One region of the Rhizobium sp. SEMIA 4085 genome, then DNA from elsewhere that is predicted to be linked to it. Evidence: riboswitches for the same ligand, from Rfam matches in the RefSeq annotation. Region 1 holds a riboswitch; each other region holds the start of a gene.
What was found. Region 1 has a riboswitch for thiamine pyrophosphate ahead of thiD (bifunctional hydroxymethylpyrimidine kinase/phosphomethylpyrimidine kinase). Riboswitches for the same ligand answer to the same signal wherever they lie in the genome.
Positions count from the first base shown of each region.

Region 2: linked by a shared signal. The riboswitch ahead of thiB (thiamine ABC transporter substrate binding subunit) and the one ahead of thiD (bifunctional hydroxymethylpyrimidine kinase/phosphomethylpyrimidine kinase) in region 1 are both predicted to bind thiamine pyrophosphate.
Region 3: linked by a shared signal. The riboswitch ahead of thiC (phosphomethylpyrimidine synthase ThiC) and the one ahead of thiD (bifunctional hydroxymethylpyrimidine kinase/phosphomethylpyrimidine kinase) in region 1 are both predicted to bind thiamine pyrophosphate.

Region 1 covers NZ_JABEPH010000076.1:2,280-11,086, forward strand. Annotated here, with positions in the region: gene C9413_RS10515 (Gfo/Idh/MocA family oxidoreductase) at 1-600, opposite strand, end outside; gene C9413_RS10520 (ROK family transcriptional regulator) at 635-1,834, opposite strand; gene C9413_RS10525 (extracellular solute-binding protein) at 2,043-3,350, shown strand; gene C9413_RS10530 (sugar ABC transporter permease) at 3,427-4,365, shown strand; gene C9413_RS10535 (carbohydrate ABC transporter permease) at 4,358-5,206, shown strand; gene thiD (bifunctional hydroxymethylpyrimidine kinase/phosphomethylpyrimidine kinase) at 5,220-6,020, opposite strand; TPP riboswitch at 6,237-6,333, opposite strand; gene C9413_RS10545 (FkbM family methyltransferase) at 6,539-7,342, opposite strand; gene C9413_RS10550 (O-antigen ligase family protein) at 7,449-8,717, shown strand; gene C9413_RS10555 (HAD family hydrolase) at 8,745-8,807, opposite strand, start outside.
Region 2 covers NZ_JABEPH010000091.1:11,003-17,456, reverse strand. Annotated here, with positions in the region: partial or broken gene C9413_RS11940 (ABC transporter permease subunit) at 1-818, opposite strand, end outside; gene thiB (thiamine ABC transporter substrate binding subunit) at 818-1,840, opposite strand; TPP riboswitch at 1,889-2,002, opposite strand; gene C9413_RS11930 (thiamine diphosphokinase) at 2,099-2,749, shown strand; gene C9413_RS11925 (ABC-F family ATP-binding cassette domain-containing protein) at 2,753-4,579, shown strand; gene C9413_RS11920 (ABC transporter ATP-binding protein/permease) at 4,664-6,454, opposite strand, start outside.
Region 3 covers NZ_JABEPH010000082.1:8,762-17,568, forward strand. Annotated here, with positions in the region: gene thiO (glycine oxidase ThiO) at 1-963, opposite strand, end outside; gene thiC (phosphomethylpyrimidine synthase ThiC) at 965-2,791, opposite strand; TPP riboswitch at 2,884-2,995, opposite strand; gene kduD (2-dehydro-3-deoxy-D-gluconate 5-dehydrogenase KduD) at 3,059-3,814, opposite strand; gene kduI (5-dehydro-4-deoxy-D-glucuronate isomerase) at 3,820-4,656, opposite strand; gene C9413_RS11145 (GntR family transcriptional regulator) at 4,653-5,423, opposite strand; gene C9413_RS11150 (DUF5054 domain-containing protein) at 5,612-7,537, opposite strand; gene C9413_RS11155 (LacI family DNA-binding transcriptional regulator) at 7,549-8,589, opposite strand.

The DNA.
Region 1 (8,807 bases):
AATCGCAAAGCCCGCGACCTGCGCTACCGGTCCGAAGAGATTGAGGAGATCGGTGATGTAATAAGGTCCCATGTCGAGCATCGGCCCGCCGCCGACCTCGTAGTAGAAGGCCGGGTTCGGGTGCCATCGTTCGTGGCCGGGGCACATGAAGGTGGCCGTGCCGCCGACCGGCTGGCCGATCACGCCCTTGTCGATCAGGGCACGCGCCGTCTGATGCCCGCCGCCGAGGAAGGTATCGGGTGCCGCGCCGATGCGAAGGTTTTTCGCTTTCGCGGCTTCAGCGAGCTTTTTCCCTTCCACGAAACTAATTCCGAGCGGCTTTTCCGAATACGTGTGTTTTCCTGCTTCAAGTGCCTGCAGGCCGACTGCCACATGCGCTTTCGGTATTGTTAGGTTGACAATGACTTCGATCTTTGGATCAGCAAGGAGCTCGTCGATGTTTTTCGCCGGGACGTTGAATTCGGCGGCTTTTGCCTCCGCCAGCGATCGGTTGAGATCGGCGATGCCGCGGATATCGAGGATCGGGAAAGAGGCCATGGCCTTGAGGTATGCGCCTGAAATATTGCCGCATCCGATGATGCCGATGCCGACTCTCTCCATGATTTCCTCCCAATCGATTTTACAGTTACAGCTTTTACAGTGCCGGCCCCGTCGTGTTCCAAGGAGACTCGTAGAGTTCGTAAAGGGCAACGGCTGCCGCACCTTGCGCCCAGAAATCGTCTGTGGAGTCGTCGAAGATGAGTTCGGTGACGCCCTTTAAGGATGGTGGGATCGCAAGTGCATAGGCATCGCGCAGGCTGTTCAGAAAGGGCTCGCCGAGCGCCAGGCTGGAACCGACGAGGATCACACGCGGCGGGGCAAAGAGCGTGACGATGTTGGCAATCGTCAGCCCGACGGCCTCGCCGGCGCGGACGGCGGCGCCGATGAGGACATTGTCCTCCGCCTTGATCAGCGCCTGAGCATGGGCCATGCCGCGGCCGAGACGGATTGCTTCCGCAAAACGCCCGTCGGCCTGCTGTTCGCCAAGGATTGCACTTTCGCCAGCCCGGCTCGACAGCCGCACGGTGCCCTGCGACCCCGTGCCGAGCACGAGATCGCCGAGATTGTGGCTGAGGCCGCCGGCACCGCGGAAGAGTTGATTGCCATGCAGCACGCCAAGCCCGAGCGTCTGTTCCAGGGAGATCAACACCATATCCTCGAGATCTCGCGCCTTGCCGAACCAGTGATGAGCAAGGGTGATTGCATGGGCATCGCTTTCTATGATGGTCGACGTCCCAAGCCGCGCAGTCATCTCCGAGGCGAAATCGACATTCGTATCCCGAAAGATGGGGCTGCTGCGAACATGGCCAGTGCGATGCTCGATAACGCCCGGAAGCCCAAGGCAAACGGTATCGACATCTTCCAGCGACAAGCCGGCATCCACGACGCAGCGGCGCACGCCATCCTCCACCAGGTCGGCGATGACTGTGATCGGCTGCCGGTCGATGCGGATAGGCAGGGTGAGTTTCGAAAGCACGTCTCCGCGGAAATCGGTGAGGACGAAAACGAGCCGGCTTGCGGCAATTTTGGCACCGACGACGCGCGCGGCATCCGGGTTCAATTCCAGCATCACACGGGGACGGCCGCGAGCCCCCTCGTTGCGGATATCGCCTTCGTGGCGCGGCAAAATGAGCCCGTCATCGAGAAGCGAGGCGGTAATTGCCGATACCGTCGTGGTCGAAAGTTCGGTGCGTTCGCTGATCTCTACACGTGCGATCGGTCCGTGGCGGCGGATCGTGTCCAGCACGTTCAAGCGATTGATCGCGCGCATTAATTCAGGATCTGCGGTCTTCATGAAAACTAGCCGGGCAATCGCTTTGCTTCAGGGCTCAGCCCCGATTATTTTCGACGGGATACGAATTAAATAACAAACAGTTTGCGGATGCTGTCAAGCAGATTTGCCAAAAATTTGCTCTATCGGGTTGACATCAGTCAGAGCTGCGTTGAATTATTCCGCATAGGGGAAAAATTAGTGAGGACGTTGGCCCCCGGGAGGAAAATCCATGACGTATATTCGCACGAATGCTGCTCTTCGCGCCAAGCGCATCGCATTTCTGGCCGCTGCCGCAGGCATTTCCGTGATGCTCGGAGCCGGTGCAGCCTGCGCAACAACGGTCGTAAAGTGGCTGCATCTGGAGCTCGATCCAGCTTACGTGGCCAAGTGGGAGGAAATTGCCAAGGCTTATGAAGAAAAGCACCCGGATGTCGACATCCAGATGCAGTTTCTCGAAAACGAGGCATTCAAGGCAAAATTGCCGACGCTTCTCCAGTCCGACGATTTACCGGACTTCTTTTTCAGCTGGGGCGGGGGCGTCCTCAAACAACAATCTGAGACCGGTGCGCTTCAGGATGTGACAGCCGCGCTCAATGCGGATGGCGGCAAGCTGCGCAATGCCTATAGCGCCGCCTCTGTCAGTGGTCTGACCTTTGACGGCAAGGTCTGGGCAATGCCATACAAGGTCGGACTCGTCAGCTTCTTCTACAATAAGGAGCTCTTTGCAAAGGCTGGCGTGAAGGCCGAGGATATCAAGACCTGGGCCAGCTTTCTCGAAGCCGTGAAAAAGCTCAAGGACGCCGGCATCGTGCCGATCGCAGGTGGCGGCGGCGAAAAATGGCCGATCCACTTCTATTGGAGCTATCTCGTCATGCGCGAAGGCGGAGAAAAGGTCTTCGATGCTGCCAAGAAAGGCGAGGGCGAAGGCTTCTTGGATCCGGCGATCATCAAAGCCGGTGAGGATCTTGCCGAACTCGGGCAGCTTGAACCCTTCCAGCCTGGCTATCTGGGTGCGACCTGGCCGCAAACGCTGGGCGTCTTCGGCGATGGTAAGGCCGCTATGATCCTCGGTTTTGAGAATACCGAAGCCAATCAGCGCAAGAATGCCGGTGACGGAAAGGGACTTTCGCCGGAAAACATCGGCCGCTTTAACTTCCCGGCCGTAGAAGGCGGCGCCGGTAAGGTAACCGATACTCTGGGTGGTTTGAACGGCTGGGCGGTAACCAAGAAGGCTTCCAAGGAAGCAATCGATTTTCTCGCCTTCCTGACGAATGCAGAAAACGAAAGATCCATGGCCAAAGCCGCGATGCTTCTGCCGGTGGCCGTCGGCGCCGATGATGGTGTGACGAATTCGCTTCTGGCTCAATCCGCCAAGCAACTCGCCGCCTCGACCTGGCACCAGAACTATTTCGATCAGGATCTCGGCGCTGCCGTTGGCCGTGTCGTCAATGACGTCTCCGTTGAAATCGTCTCCGGCCAGATGAGTTCGCAGGATGGCGCCCAGCAGATCCAGGACGCCTTCGAACTGGAGCAATAACCCCTCCGCTTCCTTTGTCCCGGCGCCTTCTCAACAGGTGCCGGGATCGAACCAGGCGCATGCGAAGGCAAGACAAATGGCGAATATTTCCATTTCATCGGCGATCGGTGCGGCAAGACCGGTCAGGAGCGCGACCAGAAACCGCAGTTCGGCCGCGCATGACCGCTGGGCCGTACTTCTGCTCTTTCTGCCGCCGGCTCTGCTGCTTTTTACGCTCTTCGTCATCATGCCGATGGGCGAGGCGGCCTGGTACAGCCTCTATAAGTGGAACGGCTACGGCATGCCGACGGAGTTCATCGCGCTCCGCAACTTCCAAGTCCTCTTGCGCAACGCCGCCTTCACACAGGCGCTTGTCAATAATGGGCTCATTATTCTGATATCCATCGCCATCCAGGTTCCGCTGGCGATCTGGCTGTCGACGATGCTGGCCCACCGTATCCCCGGCGTCGTCGCCTTCCGCTTGATCTTCTTTCTCCCCTACGTTCTTGCCGATGTCGCAGCTGGCCTGATCTGGCGCTTCGTCTATGACGGCGACTACGGGCTCTTTGCCGCAATCTCGAACTTCTTCGGTTTCGCGACCCCCTATGTGCTCGCCGACAAGGATCTCGCCATCTACGCAGTGCTTGCCGTTATCGTCTGGAAGTATTTCGGCTTTCACATGATGCTCTTCATCGCCGGCCTGCAATCGGTCGACAAAAATGTGCTCGAAGCAGCTGAGATCGACGGGGCGACAGGCTGGCAGAAGTTCCGCTATGTGACACTGCCACTGCTTGGATCCACGCTGCGCCTTTCCATCTTCTTTGCGGTCATCGGTTCGCTGCAGCTCTTCGACATGATCATGCCGCTGACAGGCGGCGGGCCATCGAATTCGACGCAGACGATGGTGACTTTCCTTTACACCTACGGGGTCATGCGCATGCAGGTTGGTCTCGGCAGCGCCGTCGGTGTCGTCCTCTTCATCATCTGCATGTCACTCGCCTTCGGCTACAAGAGGATTTTCATGCGCAATGATTGATACGAGCTCCACCATTCGCATGCCGCTGCAGACGCGCGTTTATCTCTACGTGTCGCTGACGTTGATTGCGGCGCTGGTTCTCATACCGTTGCTGACGACGGCGCTCGGCGGTTTCAAGACGCTGGGCGACCTGCGCACCAATCCCTTTGGGCTCCCTACAGAGTGGCAATGGTCGAACTATACCGATATCCTCTTCGCGGAGCGATACTGGCTGCAGATCTTCAATTCGTTGGTAATTGCAGCGCTCACGGTCTCTCTCACGCTGATCGTCTCGTCGATGGCCGCCTTCACCTTTGCGCATGTCCGTTTCTTCGGCTCGTCGTTCCTGCTGAACTATTTCCTGCTCGGCCTGATGTTTCCGGCAGCAACGGCGATCCTGCCGCTCTTCATCCGCATCCGCGATCTGGGTCTTCTCGATACCTATTGGGGCGTGGTGCTGCCGCAGGTCGCATTCGGCCTCGGCATGAGCATTCTGCTTTTCAGGAATTATTTCAAAAACCTCCCGGAAGAATTGTTCCAGGCGGCCTTTGTCGACGGTTGCGGCTATCTGCGCTTCTTCTGGTACATCTCGCTACCGCTTGCGCGGCCGATCATTGCAACCATCAGCATCATCTCCTTCGTTGGCAGCTGGAACAGTTATATCCTGCCGCTGATCATGCTGAATTCGGAATCGAAATATCCGTGGCCGCTCGGCATCATGGTCTATCGCGGCGAGTATGGCACCGAATGGCAGCTGGTGCTCGCCTTCATCACGCTTACCATCCTGCCGACGGTGATCGTGTTCTTCGTGGCCCAAAAGCATATCATCGCCGGTCTGACCGCTGGCGCCGTGAAGACCTAAGCAGACCCGTGCATCATGGCCAGAGCTGATGAAAATGCTGAACCGGACCATGGCCCGAACCGACGCTGAGCGTGCCGGCTTTGGCAACGGCGGCAGCCAGGTAATCTTTGGCTGTCGCGACCGCGGCCTCGAGCGATCCGCCCTTTGCGAGCTCTGCTGCAAGCGCGCTCGAAAGCGTGCAGCCGGTGCCGTGCGTGTTCTTGGTCGGAACGCGTGGCGCTTCAAACCAGGTAATCCCGCTTTCGCTTACCAGGACGTCAGGGCTTTGCATCCCGCCAAGATGGCCACCCTTTACGAGAACGGCAGAGGGACCGAGCCCACGCAGCTTTTCCGCTTGCCGCTCCATTGCATCTCGGGTCCCTGCAACCGGCTCTCCGAGCAGAGCGGCGGCTTCTGGCAGATTGGGGGTAAGAAGAGTTGCGAGCGGCAAAAGCCGGGTCTTGAGAAAATCGATGGCTTCAACATCTAGGAGGGCAGCACCTCCTTTGGCAATCATCACCGGATCGAGCACGATCGGTATGCCGCAGTGCGGCAAGAGCGCATTGGCGACAGCTTCGGCAATCGGTGCATTGGCGATCATGCCGATCTTCACCGCATCGACGCGGATATCGGCGAAGATCATGCCGATCTGCTCGGCGACGAAGTCAGCGGGAACTGCATGCACGCTGGAAACGCCCTGGGTATTCTGAGCCGTCAAGGCGGTCAAAACGGCCATGCCATAGGTGGCGCGCGCCGAACAGGTTTTCAAATCGGCCTGGACGCCCGCGCCGCCCGAAGGGTCGGAGCCGGCAATGGAAAGAACGTTACATATCATGCGCGTGCCTTTCGGATTGCGTCAGTCATGGTCGCGAGCTGCACAAGCGCGTCAACGAAACGCCTGAAATGGATCCAGACCCGATATTCATCGCGACGTAGTCGGTGATGATTGCACGAGCAGCGGCGTCGCGCCCCTGGCAGCGAGTGTCCGGGTGAACTTCGTATCGGCATCTGCCCCTTTCCGGCGGGGCAAATGCGCGGGGAGCCGGACTGAACAAGGCTCCGAGCGACTCCCTCCGCCAGCATTATCCGGTTCAGGTTCGAAGGGTACTTCTCAGCCCGTCTTGCAACGAACGCCCCTGTCTCTCATCGCGGTCTTCATTGCAGACAAATCTCTGTCTGTCACCCCTAAAAAAAGCATGGCTGTATTGCCTGACGTCAGATCCCGCTACCAACATCTGCGCTTTGAGAGCCTTATGAGCGAAGGCGGGAATAACGACGTTTTCATGCCGCTCTTGTATTTCGGCAAGCGGCGGAGTTGAAAGCTTCGATGACGGGATGACGAGAACGAACCCCTCAATGCTGCGATACTTGTTGGGACGCTCCGGCGCGTTCGGCCGGAATGCACACCCACTCGGGGCGACTGCGATCATGAATTGCGTAATCGTTTTCGCTAAATATCCTGGCTACATCGTCAAAATTCTCGGTAACTTCCACCACTATAAGTGGCCTTATATTCGCCAGACAGTGCGAACTGCCGAGAAGCACACGGTGTTCGGCACCCTCCACATCTATCTTCAGCAGCGCCGGACGAAGGCCCGTCTCTTCCAAGAACGTGTCAAGCTGCATCATCTCGACCGTGACGGATTCCATCAGCGCATCGCTGAACGCATTTTCTCGGTTTTGTTCAAAATTTTTATAGTTTTTGTCCAATGAATTGTTCTGGCCCGATAGGCCTTCTATCCAGAATTCCACGGGGCCATCGAGATCTCCACACGCGGCCTCAACGATTTTAATGTTCGCAAAGCGCTCTGTATTGGTTCGAAGATATGGCAAATTGTTGGGCCCAGGTTCGAAAACGATAACAGTACCGTCATTGCCAACAATCTTTGCTAAATGAACCGAAAGATAGCCGATATGGCCGCCCAGCTCGACAACGATATCTCCGGGCTTTGCAAGCTCGGCGAGCGTCTTCATGATATGCTTCTCGCGGTGCTTCCCTTTGAACCAATATCCCCGATGTCTATACAGGTTTAATCTTATGGGCGCATCGCGCCACCAATGATGGCGCACGGTAATATCGCGCGTTCCCCAAGTGCGAAGGAAATGTAGTGCAACTCGCCGCAGAGGACGGTATCTCGCCAGACTTCGCAGCGGCATCGTACGGTCTCCGATCGAAGATGATTGAAGGACAAGCTCTCCAAGCTTGGAAGTTACTTCACTTTTTTGCGTTTTAGAATACCTTAAACAGACGGAGGCGTTGGCGATGAGCTTAAATGACGTTACATCGGCTGATAAAATCGATGAACGTGCAAAGGGGCATGGACAACCTTCGGTCGCGACAATTTCGCAATCTTTGGAATTATATGCATTCTTTGCTGCTATATTTCTATGCTCGATGAATTATTTTAGAAGTGACTACATTTATTTCACGCTTGCAGATCTGTCTTTTTTTCTTTGCTTTTCCCTCGCTGTTGCGAATGCGAATATTGTCGTCGATGTAATTGGCAAGCTGAGCACGGCCGCCTGGTGTTTTGGGCTTGCCTTGCTGCTTTTGGGATTGACAGCAAGCAGCATCGTAAGCCCCGCGCCGGAACGGGGACTCGTGGTCGTCCTGCAGTATTTCTACGCGTACTTTATTGTGCTGCTTTTGTTTGGTGGAAGGAGCTATGACGAGCTCTTAGTGGCCGCAAAGATTTATGTCTTTTCGATATTTATAATTTGTATACACGGTATTTTTCTCATTCATGTTCTCGGAGAGACAAATACGCAGTTCGTCACCGGGAGCGGACGCTTTAACGGATTGATGGAAAGAGAAAATGCGTGCGCCGCCGTTATTGCGCTCGCAATTCAGGTCCTGCTTCTGCTCGTTTCCTTAAGAAAATTAAACAGGTTGCTCGCGCTTTGCGCGTTTATAGTCATGACCTACGGTCTTCTTCTGACTGGCTCTAATACCGGGCTTATTGGCTGCGGGATAGGCATTGCGATCTTTCTCTTGTTCAATCTTACGTGGAGAACGGTTGTGCCTGCCGCCGCTCTCTGCCTCTGCATTCCACTTGTCGCGATTACACCGTTGCGCGACTATCTGCCGGACGTTTTCCAAAAACGCGTGCTTACCGCTGTCGATACAGGAGACATCAGCCAGGCGGGAACGTTTGGTCGTCGCTTTGAGCTCATACAGGAGGCGGCCGGTCAAACGGGCTCCACGCTTTTGCTCGGGATTGGAGCGGATCAGTACCGAGTGAGCAGCGCCGTACAGAGGCCCGTACACAATATCTACCTGCTTCTTTGGACGGAGGGGGGCCTCATCGCGGCCCTTGGCTTTGCCGTCATGGTGATCAGCCTCTTGGGACCGGCGCTTGCGGCTAGTCGCATCAAGAACGGCCTTCCGTTCGCGATCTGCATCTTTGCGACAGTTGCGGCGTTTTTGGCTATGGGCAACGCAATGACTCATATGTATGGACGTTTTTGGCCGGTTCCGCTGCTTATTCCTGCCGTTCTAGCGCAGGCCTTTGTGAAACGATCGCAAGCGTAGTCCCTTGGGAGGGGTCGTGATTGTAAATTATGGCGCAGTGCGGAGCGTCGCGAGGCACGCGTCGAGATCAAGTAGACTGGTTATCACCGC
Region 2 (6,454 bases), on a different contig from region 1:
GTCAGGCCCTCATCTCCGGCAGGCGGAAAAAGTGCCATCGCGCCGAGGATCATCGCCGTCAGCGCGATCTGCAGGAGCGACAACGCGATTGCGCGGCCGGGGTCGAAATCGAAACGGAGCGACTGGTAGATCGCGACCTCGATCGTGGTTGCTGCCGGGCCGCCACCGAGGGTTAGCACCAACGTGAAGCTGGTGGCGCAGAGCATGAAGACCAATCCGGCTATCCCGGGAATAAGCGGGCGGATCGCCGGCCATTCAATGAAGCGGAAGACCGAGCGGGGCCGCATGCCGAGGGTGCTCGCCATCAGCCAGTATTCGGCGGGCACGCGTTCGAGACCTGCAAGCATCAGGCGGCAGGCAAGCGGTAGGTTGAAGAAGACATGGGCGAGAAGGATGCCGGTTAACCCATAGATGCTCACCGGTTCGTCAAGCCCGATGTTCATCATAAGCCAGTTCAACAGCCCATGCCTGCCCCATATCCCGATCATGCCGAGTGCGCCGATCAGAACCGGCAGCCCCATAGGAACCGCCATCAGGCGGATGATCCAGATGCGTCCTGGAAAATGCGGCTGGCGTGCGAGCGCGCGTGCGACCGGAATCGCGAAGGCGATGGAAAGCGCGGTCGAAAGGAGCGCCTGCAGCAGCGTGAAGCGCAGCACACGCAGAATATATGGATCGAAAAGAATGCCGACGATGGCCGCGCCGCCTCCGGCAAAAAGCAACGAGAACGCCGCAAGGCCGACAAACAACGTGACGGCGGCGAGGCTGATCGCCCCGCCAGTCAATGCACGCTGCCGTTCGGCTGCGGTCTGCAGCATCAGTTCATGCTCATCGCCGCAAGCCACTCGTCGATCCAGGCCTTGCGGCTCCTGGCGACCTCGTCGGAGCTCATCAAGAAGGTCTTGGCAGGATTGACGAGCTTGCTAAAGGCATCCGGCAGCGGCTTGGAGGTCGCGGAAACGGGCATCATCCAGTTGTTCGTCGGGATGGTATCCTGGAAGCCGGGCGTCATCATGAACTCCAGGAAGTCGCGGGCAAGATCCTTGTCCGGAGCATTCTTCAAAAGGCCCGCGACTTCGATTTGGATATAGTGGCCTTCCGAGAAGGCTGCGGCCTGGTAGCGATCGGTATTCTCAGTCACCATGTGATAGGCGGGGGATGTGGTATAAGACAGCACCATCGGCGCCTCGCCCTTGGTGAACAGGCCATAGGCCTCGGACCAGCCGGGCGTGACCGTCAGGATGCGGTTCTTGAGCTTGCCCCAGGCTTCCGGCGCCTTGTCGCCGTAAATGGATTTGACCCAGAGCAGCAGGCCGAGGCCCGGCGTCGAGGTTCGCGGATCTTCGATGACGAGCTTCTGCGAAGGATCACCTTCGACCAGATCCTTCATGCTCTGAGGCGGGTCCTTGATCGTTTGTGTATCGTAGATGATCGCGAAGTGACCGTAGTCGTAGGGAACGAAGACATCGTCCACGAAGCCGCCCGGCACCTTCAGCGCGCCGACATCGACACCACTTGCGTCGAACAGGCCGGTCTCCTTGGCTTCGGTGACGAGGTTCGTGTCGATGCCGAGGACGATGTCGGCCTTGGTCGAAGCTCCCTCGAGCTTCAAACGCGAAAGCAGGGCGACGCCATCGGCGACGCTGACGAAATTGACCGTGCAGCCGCATGTCTTCTCGAAAGCGTCCTTGACCTTCGGCCCGGGTCCCCATTCGGACGTGAAACTTTCGTAAGTGTATATGGTGAGCGTCTTTTCAGCGCCGTACGCGGCAGACAAGCCGAGCGTCGCGGCGAAAAATGCTGCGGTCAGCGAAGAGATGATCGATGTGCGGCCGGACATGGCGCGCCTCCTCCTTGAGTTTCTTTTGATTGGGAAAAGGGCGTTGCCGAATGTCACGCGTCTAATCCCTCCGCCGGTGTTAACCGGATCAGGTTCCGCGGGTTGGCTCGATGCCTCTCAGCCGGCATCCTTGCGGACATCCAGGCACCCCGTTAGAGCATCGGCAGATGTATCGCCATGAAGGCTTTATGACAAGGGCGAAGCGCGCTGACTGTAGCCCCTTTCCCTTGGCCCCTGCTTTGCGCTATGGGCAATGCCATGAGCCAATCCACTTTCACGATCCTGCTCGGCGGCGAACTCGTCCTGACCGAGCGCCTGCGTTCTGCCGTTTCAGGCAGCCGCTTCATCGCCGCCGACGGCGGTATGCGGCATGCAGCAGCGCTTGGCGTGGTGCCGGAGCTCTGGGTCGGGGATTTCGATTCCACGCCGCCGGATCTGGAGGGCGCATTTCCGCATGTCCCGAAACAGCCCTACCCTGCCGCCAAGGCCGCAACGGATGGTGAAATCGCTGTGTCGGATGCGATTGCGCGCGGCGCACGGCGACTTGTCCTTGCCGGTGCGCTCGGTGGCGAGCGCTCGGACCACGCGCTGCAGCTCCTGCTTTACGCCGTCAGCCTTGCCGAACAGGGCTTCGACATTCTGTTGACCTCCGGAACGGAGGAGGCCGTGCCGCTTCTCGCTGGCAAAATTGAGCTCGATTTGCCGAGGAACAGCCTCTTTTCGGTGTCCGGATTCAGCGAACTGCATGGTCTTTATATCGAGAATGCCCGGTATCCGCTCATCGATTTTCATTTGCCCTTCGGCTCCTCGCGTACCATTTCCAACATCGCGGAAGGCAAGGTTCGTTTTACGCTCGGCAGCGGCCGGGCGATCGTCCTTGCCCGCCCCCATGATTTTTCCGGAGTCTGATTTTTGGCCCCTCCCATCCTGAAACTCGACGATATCTTCCTAAGCTTCGGCGGAACGCCTCTCTTGGCCGGCGCGGCCTTGCAGGTCGAGCCGGGCGATAAGATCTGTCTGGTCGGCCGTAACGGGTCGGGCAAATCGACCCTTCTGAAGATTGCGGCCGGAATCGTTGAATCGCAATCGGGCGAGGTTTTCCGCCATCCATCCTCGACGGTGCGCTATTTGGAGCAGGCACCGGATTTCGCCGGTTTCAAGACGGTGCAGGCTTATGCGGAAGCCGGTCTTGGGCCGGGCGATGACCCTTATCGCGTGACCTACCTCCTCTCGCATCTTGGCCTCACTGGCGAAGAGGACCCGACAAACCTCTCCGGCGGCGAAGCGCGACGCGTAGCGCTTGCCCGCGTGCTGGCGCCTGAACCGGATATTCTCCTGCTTGATGAGCCGACGAACCATCTCGACCTTCCGACCATTGAATGGCTTGAAGGCGAACTCCAGAAAAGCCGCAGCGCGCTGGTCATGATCTCCCACGACCGCCGTTTCCTCGAAAAGGTCTCCACGGCGACCGTCTGGCTCGACAGGGGAATGTCGCGGCGGCTCGATCGTGGCTTTGCCAATTTCGAAGCCTGGCGCGATCAGGTGCTTGAGGCGGAAGAACTGGAGCAGCACAAGCTCGGCAAGGCGATTGAACGCGAGGAGCACTGGCTGCGCTATGGCGTAACCGCTCGGCGCAAGCGCAACATGCGCCGCCTCGGCGAGTTGCAGACCATGCGCTCGCAGCATCGTGGCCACAAGGGGCCGCAGGGGACCGTGCAGGCTGCGCTGTCCGATGCGCAGGAATCCGGCAAGCTGGTGATCGAAGCGGAAAAGATCGCCAAGACTTTCGATGACCGTCAAATTGTTGCGCCGTTCTCCATCCGCGTCCATCGCGGCGATTGCATCGGTCTGGTCGGACCAAACGGCGCGGGCAAGACGACGATTCTGAAGATGCTGACGGGACAGCTTTCGCCGGACAGCGGCACGGTGAAGCTCGGGACCAATCTCGAGATTGCAACGCTCGACCAGAAGCGCGAAGATCTCAATCTGGAGGATACGCTCGCGCACTACCTGACCGACGGGCGCGGCGAGAACCTGCTGGTGAACGGGGAGCAACGCCACGTCACCGGCTACATGAAGGAGTTCCTCTTCCAGCCGGAGCAGGCGCGCACGCCGATCAGGAACCTGTCAGGCGGCGAGCGCGCGCGGCTGATGCTGGCGCGCATCCTTGCGCGCCCGACCAACCTTCTGATCCTCGATGAACCCACCAACGACCTCGATCTCGAGACGCTGGACCTGCTGCAGGAAATCGTCGCCGGCTTCCCGGGCACGGTCATCCTCGTGAGCCACGACCGAGACTTCCTCGACCGCACGGTGACCTCGACAATTGCGCCCGCCGTCCCCGACGCGCCTGATGGGCGCTGGATCGAATATGCCGGCGGTTATTCCGATATGCTTGCCCAGCGCAAGGGCGCAATGGAGGAGCGGAAGAAGATCGAAAAGACCGCGGAGAAGCCGAAAGCTGAGTCGGCTGCTTCTGTGGCAGATGCCTCGAAGAGCAAAGGCAAGCTCTCCTACAAGCAGAAATTCGCGCTCGAAACCCTGCCCAAGGAAATGGCCAAGGCAGAAGCTGAAATCGCCAGGCGCGAAGAGAAGATGGCCGATCCCGATCTCTTCAGCAAAGATACTGCCACCTTCAACCGGCTTGCGGCGGAGATGGAAAAGCTGCGCGATAGCCTGACGAAGATGGAAGAAGAATGGTTGGAGCTTGAAATGCTGCGCGAAGAGCTGGAGGGCTAGGTTCCGTCCTGAAGAGGAAAGGCTTCCGCCTTTTGTCAGATCGCGCAGCTCTTGCATTGGTACGAACGGATGGTACTGCGACGTTCAGATGACCGGTGCAGGTGCGTGTGCCGTGCCAGTTCCTGCTGCCGGGGAGGCCGACTGCTCGATCTGCGCCGCCAGTGGATGCAAATGCAACTCGCGCGGATTGAAGGTTTCGAGGTAGGCCTCGGAACGTCCGATATAAATCATGGTGGAATCGGATAGCGTCGCCAGCAGCGCCATCAGGGTTGATTGCGATTCCGGCTCAAGACCTTCCAGCACTTCGTCGAAGATGATCCAGCGCGGCCGGGCCAGCAGCAAGCGGGCAAAACCGATCCCCTTCTGCTCGTCGGAATCGAGCATCTTATCCCAGCGGGCCCGCGTATCGAGACGCGCAATGAGGTGGCTAAGGCCGGCTTTCTGAAGCGCTGCTTCGACGTCCTCGCTCTTGTAGGTGTCCACCGGTTCCGGGAAAGACAGCGCTTCGCGCAACGTGCCACCGGGCACATAGGCCACTTCTGGAACGAAAACCGTGCCGTCGGCGGGCGGCAGCCCTATCTTGCCGCTGCCGCAGGGCCAGAGGCCTGCAAGCGCCTGGAACAGGAGCTTGCGGTTCACATTATGGTCGCCGTTGATCATGACCTTCTCGCCGGCTCTGATCGTGACATCCGTCTCGGCGACGGCAAAGCCGCCGCACAGATCGATCTCTTCGCCGAGCTTGGCGGCGATCATGAGATTCTTGAGGGTGAGCGTATCAGCGTTATCCTCGTAGGTGATCGCATTCTTTGGATTGATGGGTTCGTCCATGCCGTGCAAGGCATGGCGGAAATCGGTCACGCGCATCAGCGTGGCGCGCCACTCGGCGATCGCGGTGAAATTGGCAACATACCAGCGCAGGGCGGTATTCACCTGGTTGAAGGCGCCGACGGACATCATCAGTTCGCCGAAGGTCAGGCTGCCTGAAAAATAGGCGGGAGCCGCGACGATGATCGGGACGACGATGACCAGCCAGCCGTAACCGGCCGAAACCCAGGTGAGGTTAGTGCTGGCCATGGTCAGCCGCTTCAGGATGGCAAGTACCGAAGTGATATCCTCATTGATCCGCCGGCGTTCGTTTTCCTCGCCGCGGGCCACGGTAATCGCCGGCATATTCTCGTTGGCATGCATCAGCGAAAAGCGAAGCTCCGCTTCCTTGGAGAAGCGGTCGGCATTCAAGATCACCAACTTGCGGCCGACGATCTGGCTGAGGATCGAGGCGGATGCCGCATAGAAGATCGCGGCCCAGACCATATAGCCCGGAATGGCAAAGGCGTAGGTGCGAAAATGGAAGACGAAGCCGCTCGAAAGCTCCCAGAGAACGCCGATGAAACTGACGAGCAGGATTGTCGACTGGATGAGGCCGAGCGTGAGGCCGGTTGTGCTTTCTGCAAGGTTGCGGGCGTCTTCATGCAGCCGCTGATCCGGATTGACCCCGATCAGGCCGGTTGAGGCGAGACGCAGCGCACGCTTGCGCTTCAGCCAGTGATCCACGAGATCGCGGGTCAGACCTTCGCGCATATAAAGCGCGGTCATCTGGTTGAGCCACGCCTGGCCGACGTTCATGAGCAAAAGTGAACCGGCAATCAATGCGAAGACCTGGAGCTGATGGAAGAATTCGCCGACGTCGCGGCGCTGCAGGGAATCGTAGAACGGTGCGTTCCAGCGGTTCAGAATGACCTGGCCATAGGCCGTCGCCAGGATCACCGCGAGCAAGATCGAGGCGAGTAGCAGAATCTTTCCACGGACCTTGGAATCCCAGAATGCCGCAAACATCAGTTTCAGGCGGTATCCGAGGCTCAGATCGTAACCTACTCT
Region 3 (8,807 bases), on a different contig from region 1:
TTGGCCTACTTGTTGGGGTTTGCCGAATACAAGCTCCACAGCTTCGGCCGCCATTGCCGGTGCCAGCAAAAAACCGTGACGATACAAGCCGTTGACGAATACTGTGTTCGCGTCGCGGACGGCGCGGGGAAAGTTATCGGCGAAGGCGGGGCGGATTCCGGCGCCGGTCTCGACGACGGTTGCGTCTGCAAAGGCCGGATGAAGCGCGTAGGCGGCGTTCAGCAGTTCCATCAACGAGCGTGCCGAAATCGGCCCGTCGAAATCGGTTTCGATCATCGTGGCACCGACCATGAAAAGCCCGTCGCTGCGAGGGACGATGTAGAGCGGGATGCGCGGATGCAGCAGGCGAACCGGGCGGGAAAGGTCCACCTCCCGGGTCTTGAGATAGAGCATCTCGCCGCGAACACCGCGAAGTCCGCCGGCCTTGCCAATCTGCGCCGCACCAGTGCAGTCGACATAGTCGTCGAAGCTGACCTCGTCGGCATCTCGAACGAAGGACACGCCCTGCGTTGCAAGCCTCTCCCGCAGCCTTGCGAGCGCCCGGCGGGGATCAAGATGGGCTTCGCGAGGAAAGAACAGGCCTTGCCGGAAGCGCCCGGCAAGGGCGGGTTCCAGCCCGGCAATGGCCTTCCCATCGAGCCATTCACAACCGGTCGTGCGGCTGGCGAAGCGTTGCAGTTCACCAAGATCGCGGGCCGGCGCGACCACGAGCGTACCATTGCGTCGCACTTCTCCCGGCACCATCGCCTCCCACCGGTCGGCGGCGTCGAGGCCCTGTAAGAGCACTGCTTCGTCAGCACTTTCCCGCTCGCACCAAGGCGCCAGCATTCCGCCGGCAAACCAGGATGCGGCACCCCTGAAACCCTCATTCGGATCCACGACCGTCACATCAGCACCGCGGGCTTGAAGCGCATGGGCAACCGAGAGGCCGGCAACGCCGGCCCCTTTGACAAGCACGCGCATCTCAGTCGCCCGAATGCTGAAGTGCTTCGATTGGAACGTAGAGATCCCCGCCCTCTCGGAATTTTGCTGCCATCGCATCCAGGCCCTCCTTCTGCGCCTCGGCGCGAATGTCGTGCGAAATCCGCATGGAGCAGAATTTCGGGCCGCACATCGAGCAGAAATGCGCGACCTTGTGCGCCTCTTTCGGCAGCGTTTCGTCATGGAAGCTGCGGGCTGTTTCCGGGTCTAGCGAGAGATTGAACTGATCCTCCCAGCGGAACTCGAAGCGGGCGCGGGACAATGCGTCGTCGCGAAGACGCGCGGCCGGATGTCCCTTGGCGAGGTCGGCGGCATGCGCTGCGATTTTGTAGGTGATCACCCCGGTCTTGACATCATTGCGATCCGGCAACCCCAGATGCTCCTTTGGCGTGACATAGCAAAGCATGGCCGTCCCGAACCAACCAATCATCGCAGCTCCTATGCCTGAGGTGATATGGTCGTAGCCGGGTGCGATATCCGTCGTCAGAGGGCCGAGCGTGTAGAAGGGCGCCTCGCCGCAGACGGCAAGCTGCTTGTCCATGTTTTCCTTGATCTTGTGCATCGGAACATGGCCTGGCCCTTCGATCATCACTTGGCAGTCCTTTTCCCAGGCAATCTTCGTCAGTTCGCCAAGGGTTTCGAGCTCGGCGAACTGCGCTGCGTCATTGGCATCGGCAATCGAGCCCGGCCGCAGGCCGTCGCCGAGCGAGAAGGAGACATCATAGGCGCGGCAGATATCGCAGATCTCCTCGAAATGCTCGTAAAGAAAACTCTCACGGTGGTGATGCAGACACCACTTCGCCATGATCGAGCCGCCGCGCGAGACGATTCCGGTCACCCGGTTGACGGTCAGCGGGATATAGTGGAGCCGCACGCCGGCATGGATGGTGAAATAGTCGACACCCTGTTCCGCCTGTTCGATCAGCGTGTCACGATAAACCTCCCATGTCAGGTTCTCGGCAACGCCTTCGACCTTTTCCAGCGCCTGGTAGAGCGGCACGGTACCGATCGGCAATGGCGAATTGCGGATGATCCATTCGCGGATATTGTGGATGTTGCGGCCGGTCGAAAGGTCCATGACCGTATCGGCACCCCAGCGCGCCGCCCAAACCATCTTTTCGACCTCTTCGGCCATCGACGAAGTGACGGCGGAATTGCCGATATTGGCGTTGATTTTCACCAGGAAGTTGCGACCGATGATCATCGGTTCGGCCTCCGGATGATTGATGTTGGCGGGGATGATCGCGCGGCCTGCGGCCACTTCCTGCCGGACGAATTCCGGTGTGACATAGTCGGGGATATGGGCACCGAAGCTTTCGCCGTCGCGCACTATGGCCTCGCCTTGAGCCTTTCGGCCGAGATTTTCGCGGATGGCGATGAATTCCATTTCCGGCGTGATGATGCCGGCACGCGCATAGGCAAGCTGGGTGACGGCCTTGCCATTCTTGGCCCGCAGCGGCTGGCGCTGGCCGGGAAATTCGGGCGTCAGCCGCTCACCGCTGGCAAAACCATTGTCTTCCGGGCGCACGTGGCGACCCTGATAGGCCTCGACGTCGCCGCGGGCCAGCACCCAGTCGCGCCGAAGCTGAGGCAAGCCTTCTTCGATGCGAATATCGGCCCCCTCGACCGTATAAGGGCCAGACGAATCATAGACCGCGACTGGCGGCTCGCCTGCGGTCGGATGAACGCTGATCTCGCGCATAGGCACGCGAATGCCGGGATGGATATCTCCCGCAACGTAAACTTTGCGGGATGCCGGCAACGGGCCGGTGGTAACGGTCGGGGTAATGGTCTTTGCGGCAATATTCATGGTTTGAGGCTCCAAGTTGTGATTGGAGACCCAGTCCTCAGCCGGAATGATGGAAAGACGCCGGCATGGATTCCACGCGTGAATTCCAAGCCTTTCGAGCGCTCGCACCGTCCCTACGCCAGTATGAACTGGATCAGGTTCAACGGGTCACTGCGCGCGACAGCAGTATCTCAGCCCCTTGCCGGGACCCCCCTGGTGAATGTTCAAAGGTTAAGGTCGGGTGTCGCCGGTGTCAAGACGAGCGGCTCACGTCACCCTCCTTTGCAGTCAGCGTGCCAGCCACCCGCCGTCGACCGGCAGGACGGTGCCGTGGACGTAGTCGGACGCGGATGAGGCGAGAAACACCGCCGCACCGCCGAGTTCGGCGGGCACTCCCCACCGCCCTGCCGGGATGCGTGCCAGAATGGCGGTACTGCGGTCCAAATCTTCTCGGAGCGCCGTCGTGTTGTTGGTGACAAAGTAGCCGGGCGCGATGGCGTTGACGTTGACGCCTTTGGCTGCCCATTCGCAGGCAAGCAGCCTTGTGACACCGGCAAGGCCGCTCTTGGAGGCCGTGTAGGACGGAATGCGGATGCCGCCTTGGAAGGACAGCAGCGAGGCGATGTTGATAATCTTGCCCCTGCCCTTTTCGATCATGTGGCGGCCAGCGGCCTGAGCCAGGAAGAAGGCCGTTTTGAGATTGGTGTCGATGACTGCGTCCCAGTCTTCCTCGGTGAAGTCGATCGCATCGGCGCGGCGAATGATACCGGCATTGTTGACGAGGATGTCGAGTGCACCGAAGGCCGAGAGCGTTTCGGCGACGATGCGCTTTACCGGCGCGATCGTGCCAAGATCGGCGTTGATGGCGTGGAAGCGCGCGCCAGCCTCCGTGACCATCGCCTCGGTTTCATCCATGGACGAGCGGCCGACGGCGGCAATCGAGGCACCTGCTTGCGCAAGCGCCATCGCAATGCCCTGCCCTATGCCAGTATTGGCGCCGGTGACAATGGCCACGCGGCCGGAAAGATCAAATGGGTTTGCCATTGGACTTACCTTAAATCTGCAATCGCGATCTGATCCATGTCGGTGAAGCTCTTGTTGTCACCGGCCATCGCCCAGATGAAGCTGTAATTCTTGGTGCCAGCACCTGAATGGATCGACCACGGAGGCGAGATGATCGCCTGCTCGTTTGCAACCAGCATGTGCCGGGTCTCCTGCGGTTCGCCCATGAAATGGAAGATGCGCTGATCGGCATCGAGATCGAAGTACAGGTAGGCTTCCATGCGACGGTCATGGATGTGGCTCGGCATGGTGTTCCAGATGCTGCCCGGCTCCAGCACGGTCAGTCCCATGGTGAGCTGGCAGGACTGGCAGACCTCGGGATGGATGAACTGGAAGATTGATCGCCTGTTGGCAGTTGCCGCTTCGCCAAACGTGAGATGCCGAGCCTGTTCGCGCGTCAATAGCACCGTGGGATGCGGTTGATGTGCCGGCGTCGAAACGAGGTAGAATTTGGCGGGATTACCGGCATCAGCACTTTCGAAGCGGATGTCCACCGCGCCCTTGCCGATATATAGGCAATCGTATTTCGCGCTGTCGTACGCCTTGCCGTCGACCAGGACGCGGCCTGCTCCCCCGATGTTCAGCGCACCGAGTTCGCGTTCGGCAAGGAAGGTTTCCTGGCCGATTGCTTTTGGCGCCGTCAACGTGAGCGCGGCGCCGAGCGGCATTGCGCCGCCGATCACCATGCGGTCGTAATGCGAATAGGTAAGCCTGATTTCGCCGCCTTCGAAGACGGTGTCGACAAGAAAGTGGCGTCGCAGTGTGTCGGTGTCGTAGGCGCGGACGGCCTCGGGATGGGAAGCATGTCTTACGTCGACTTTCATTGAAAATTTCCTTTCTTTTCAGTGCATACCAAAGATTTCTTCGCATCTTCGATAAAGTAATTCGGGTCCCAGATTTCGGCCCTTTCGACCTCGTACAGAAGTCTGCCGAGATGGAGGTCCATTGCCTCGACGGCACCCTTCTTGTCGCCCCTGCGCATATAGCCGATGACGGTCGAATGCTCCTCGATGACGCGGGCGAGACGGCCATCCTGCGGCAACGTCAGGAGGCGGTAACGGTCGCTGTGCACCTTGACCTGCTCGATAATTGCCCAGATGCCGGAAAAGCCGGCGATATCGCTGATCAGTTTGTGGAAATCGATATCAAGCCGGTGGAATGCCGCCACGTCGCCATTGCGAAGGCAGGCGCCAAGGTCGTCGAGATTGCGATCGAGCAGGCGGATGCCGGCTGGCGTCATCTTGTCGACGGCATGGCCGACGGTGGTTATCTCAAGGGCTTTGCGCACAAGAATGGCTTCATAGAGAGCGCGGCGCGGAATGCGCGAGACGAACGTGCCGGACTGGGGAAAGATATCAACGAGGCCATCGTCGGAAAGACGTAAGATCGCCTCGCGGATCGGCGTTCGGCTGACGCCGAAATGCGCCTCCAACTCCTTCTCGCTCAACAAGTCCATGGGCTTGCGCCGAAGCGAGAGGATGTCGTCGCGCAAGACATCGTAGACCAGGGTTGCGGCGCGAGGAGCTGCGGCACGCTGATGGGAAAGTTGGGTTACGCCCGCCAAGGACCGCTTCTTGCGTGCTTCGCTCATTGGCCACGCGTTTTGTCAAATCGCAGTTTGAAATACCGATTGACTTGCACCGATTGCCCTCCCGCAGGCCTTCGCGGAAGTAGTATATTAGTATCTGACTGCGGGCAACGGAAAATCGATCGATGGATGGGCGAATAAAAAGGGGCGGCGTGAAAGCGGCAAACGTTAGCAACCAGGAGGCTGGCTCCTTAGGTGACTCTGAGACGGTAGCGCGCCGAAAAGTCGCCTTCCCACCACATGGGAAAGTTCGTACCCCATTTATTGTTGTGCAGGTTGAAGCGCACGCCGTCGGAAAAGTCAGGCAACGCTTTGCAAAAAGTCATAAAATCCCAGTTTTGCGGTGCGACGAGCGGCGTGTCGAATGGTTCGATGGACAGCACAGTCCCATTCATATCGCCACGAACGCCGCTAACAGCCTGGAGCTGAGCGCCGCCGCTTCGAGCAATATCGCCGCTTTTGTGCCAGAGCCCCATCTTGCGCAAGCTCCATTCGGCCTTTGCTTGAGGCGTGAAGGAAAGAAAGCTTGCCTCCGGCATGCGGTTGGCCGCTTTTGAATGCATCGTCAGCCGAAACTCAAGAGCATCGCCGCGCGTTAAAAATTGCAGCATGACATACTCCGGCGCGCCGTATCGGCTGACCGCTTCATCGGGCATCGCAAGCAGCACCCCTGCTCGACCAGCGGCCTTCAAGGCAGGCATGTAGGTTCTCGACAGTGCAGCACCGGACCTGGCAAGCCCCGGCTTGTCGTGATCGAGGATCGCCCATTCCTGACGATGCGTAAGATATGTATCCATATGCCGGGCGACATCGCTGGCGTCATAGCTCTCGTAGCGATAGGCAATCAGCGATCCGCTGCGACCGGCAATCTTCTTGCCGGTAGGCATCGTAAGAGCGCAAATGTCGCCGGATACTGGATCAACATCAATAGCCCAACCACCGGCCGAAAGGCGCTGCTGGCGTTCGCCCGCCGAGATCATAACGGGCGCGGAAAGCTCGGTTAGAGCGGCCTTTGCCGCCGTGGCATCGGCGCCATCCAGCTGCCGTACGGCTTCATCGAGATAGGAGCGCTGCTCATTCCAGGAGGCTTCCGCATAGGCAAACCGGAAGTCGCTCGCCCGGGCTGTTTCGAAATCCTCGCGGGACCATGCCTGGTCATCTCGGAGATAGGATTTGATGTCGACGCCACAGGTATGTTCTGCAACCATCGCAAGCTTGCGGCCGAATGCGAGCCGGGCGGAATTCAAGCCCTCAGCCGCAAAGCGGTCATAGAGCCGCTGCAACGCGAGAAACTGCGCGGTTTTCTGCGGATCGCTGGCAATGCCGTGAATCCAGCTATCACCGAGCTCGAGCTCCATGCGCGGAAAGCGTTCGCGATTTTCCCAAAGAAGCGCCCCGTAGTCCTCGAGCGTCGCTGCACGGATGATCGCATCGGGATTACGCTGGTGCATCTGCCGGTAGACGTCGGCTGTCTGCGCCACGCTTTGCGGGCCAATATTGTCGCTCGTGTGCGCAAAGCCCAAACCCTCGGAAACACCGTCCGGGAAGTATGTTTCGCCATAGGAACGCTGATACATCACAACGATCTCTTCGCCGCCGGGCGCGCGCCAGCGAAAGATATCAGGCACCTGCGGCGGCGGCGAAGCAGTGTTGACGCCGAGATGCAGGAAACGAATGCCGGCTTCGGCAAGCAGTGGCACCATGCCGAGCGTGTGTCCCGGCACGTCCGTCATCTTCGCTGCAATCGTCTTCTTGCCGAAGCGCCGATCCAGTTCCTGCGAGTAGGAAAGACCGGCCCGGAAGAGGTCGGGCGACATCAACTCCGTATGCGTGGTGAACGGCAGGCCATGCCAACGGATGAGCCCGCGTTCGATTGCCTGCTCCAGTTTCGCCACCTCTTGCGGCCGGCACGAATTCAGATGGTCCCAAATCAACCAGGCGCCGGTGGTCCAGATGAACTTCAAATCATCTGGATCTTCAGCGTAAAAATGCTGGCCCGTCTCGATCGCTTGCGGAATGAAGCGCTCGTGATACTGACGGCGGACCTTTTCGGCATGGTCGGTGAAACCGATGTCGAGATGGGTCTTGAAGACCAGATGCACACGCTTTTGCGTCATGAACCTTCCATTCAGCCAACCGTGCCGCGCACGACGAGACGGGTGCTCAGCGTCTCGATCAAGGGTCCGGCCTCGGGTGTCTTGAGCCGCTTGAGCATCAGCCGGACAAGCGCCCGAACCCGATCTGGCAGATCGATCCGGACGGTGGTGAGGTTGTAGCTCTTCCAATGCGATTGCGGGATGTCGTCGAAGCCGACGATCTTGACGTCGCCCGGCACCGACAAGGAAAGCTCGTGACGCAACGCATCGATTGCGCCGAACGCGCCGACGTCGTTGGAGGCAAAGATGGCATCGGCTCCATCGCCGACACGGAAAAGATCCACCGTCGCGCGATAGGCGGTATCGTAGGTGTAGTCGCCAGGCACGACGATCGGCGGCGGCATGCCGCGCCCTAAAAGCACCTGCGTGATGATGCGTTCACGCTCGGCATTGGCCAGCGATTGCGGCTTTCCGCCAAGATAGGCAATGCGGCGGGCGCCGTAACCCTGCAGCAACGCAACGGCCTGCTCGATGCCCTCTTTCTGCCGCACGACCAACCGGTCGTAGAGGCTGGCAGATGGCTTTCCGCCAAACTCTTCCGCATCATCATAAATGATGTAGATCGGCACTGCGCGATCGAGAAATCCGCAAAGCACGTCCGGCTCCACATTCTCCGTAAAGGCAATGACCGAATCCGGATTGAAACCGCGCATATAGGTGAGCAAGGTCTGGTCCATGCTCAAATCGGCCTTCGCCTTGAACAGCAAAGTGGCAAAACCCTCCGCTTGCAAGGCCGTCGTCAATGCATCGATTTCCTGGCTTTCCCAGGGACTGCACACGTCGGGGACGATCATGCCGACAAGATGCGATCGTCTCGTGACGAGCGAGCGCGCCGCCATATCCGGCGTATAATTCAACTCCCGAGCAATCTGCAGAATGCGGTCGCGCTTTTCCGGCTTCAAAGATGCATTGGGGTTGAACGCGCGCGAAACGGCAACCCGCGTAACATTGGCTTCACGCGCGACCAGGTCAGCGGTCGCACGGGCCATTTTTCTGTCGCTGCGTTCACTCATGAAAGACATCTGGCGTTGGGATTGAAAACGTGTTCATTCATCGTGCACTCGACGACGGTAAAGCGTCAAGCACCATGAAGTAGATTCACGGCGCATACGCGAACTCTGCCGCCTTTTACGGCTTTCGTCCACCGAAAAATTCCAGCGCTCGCAACCCGCAGTGTTGACAAAAATGAAAGCGTGTTCATTCTGGGGCTGGACGAGGTGGGACGTGGCTT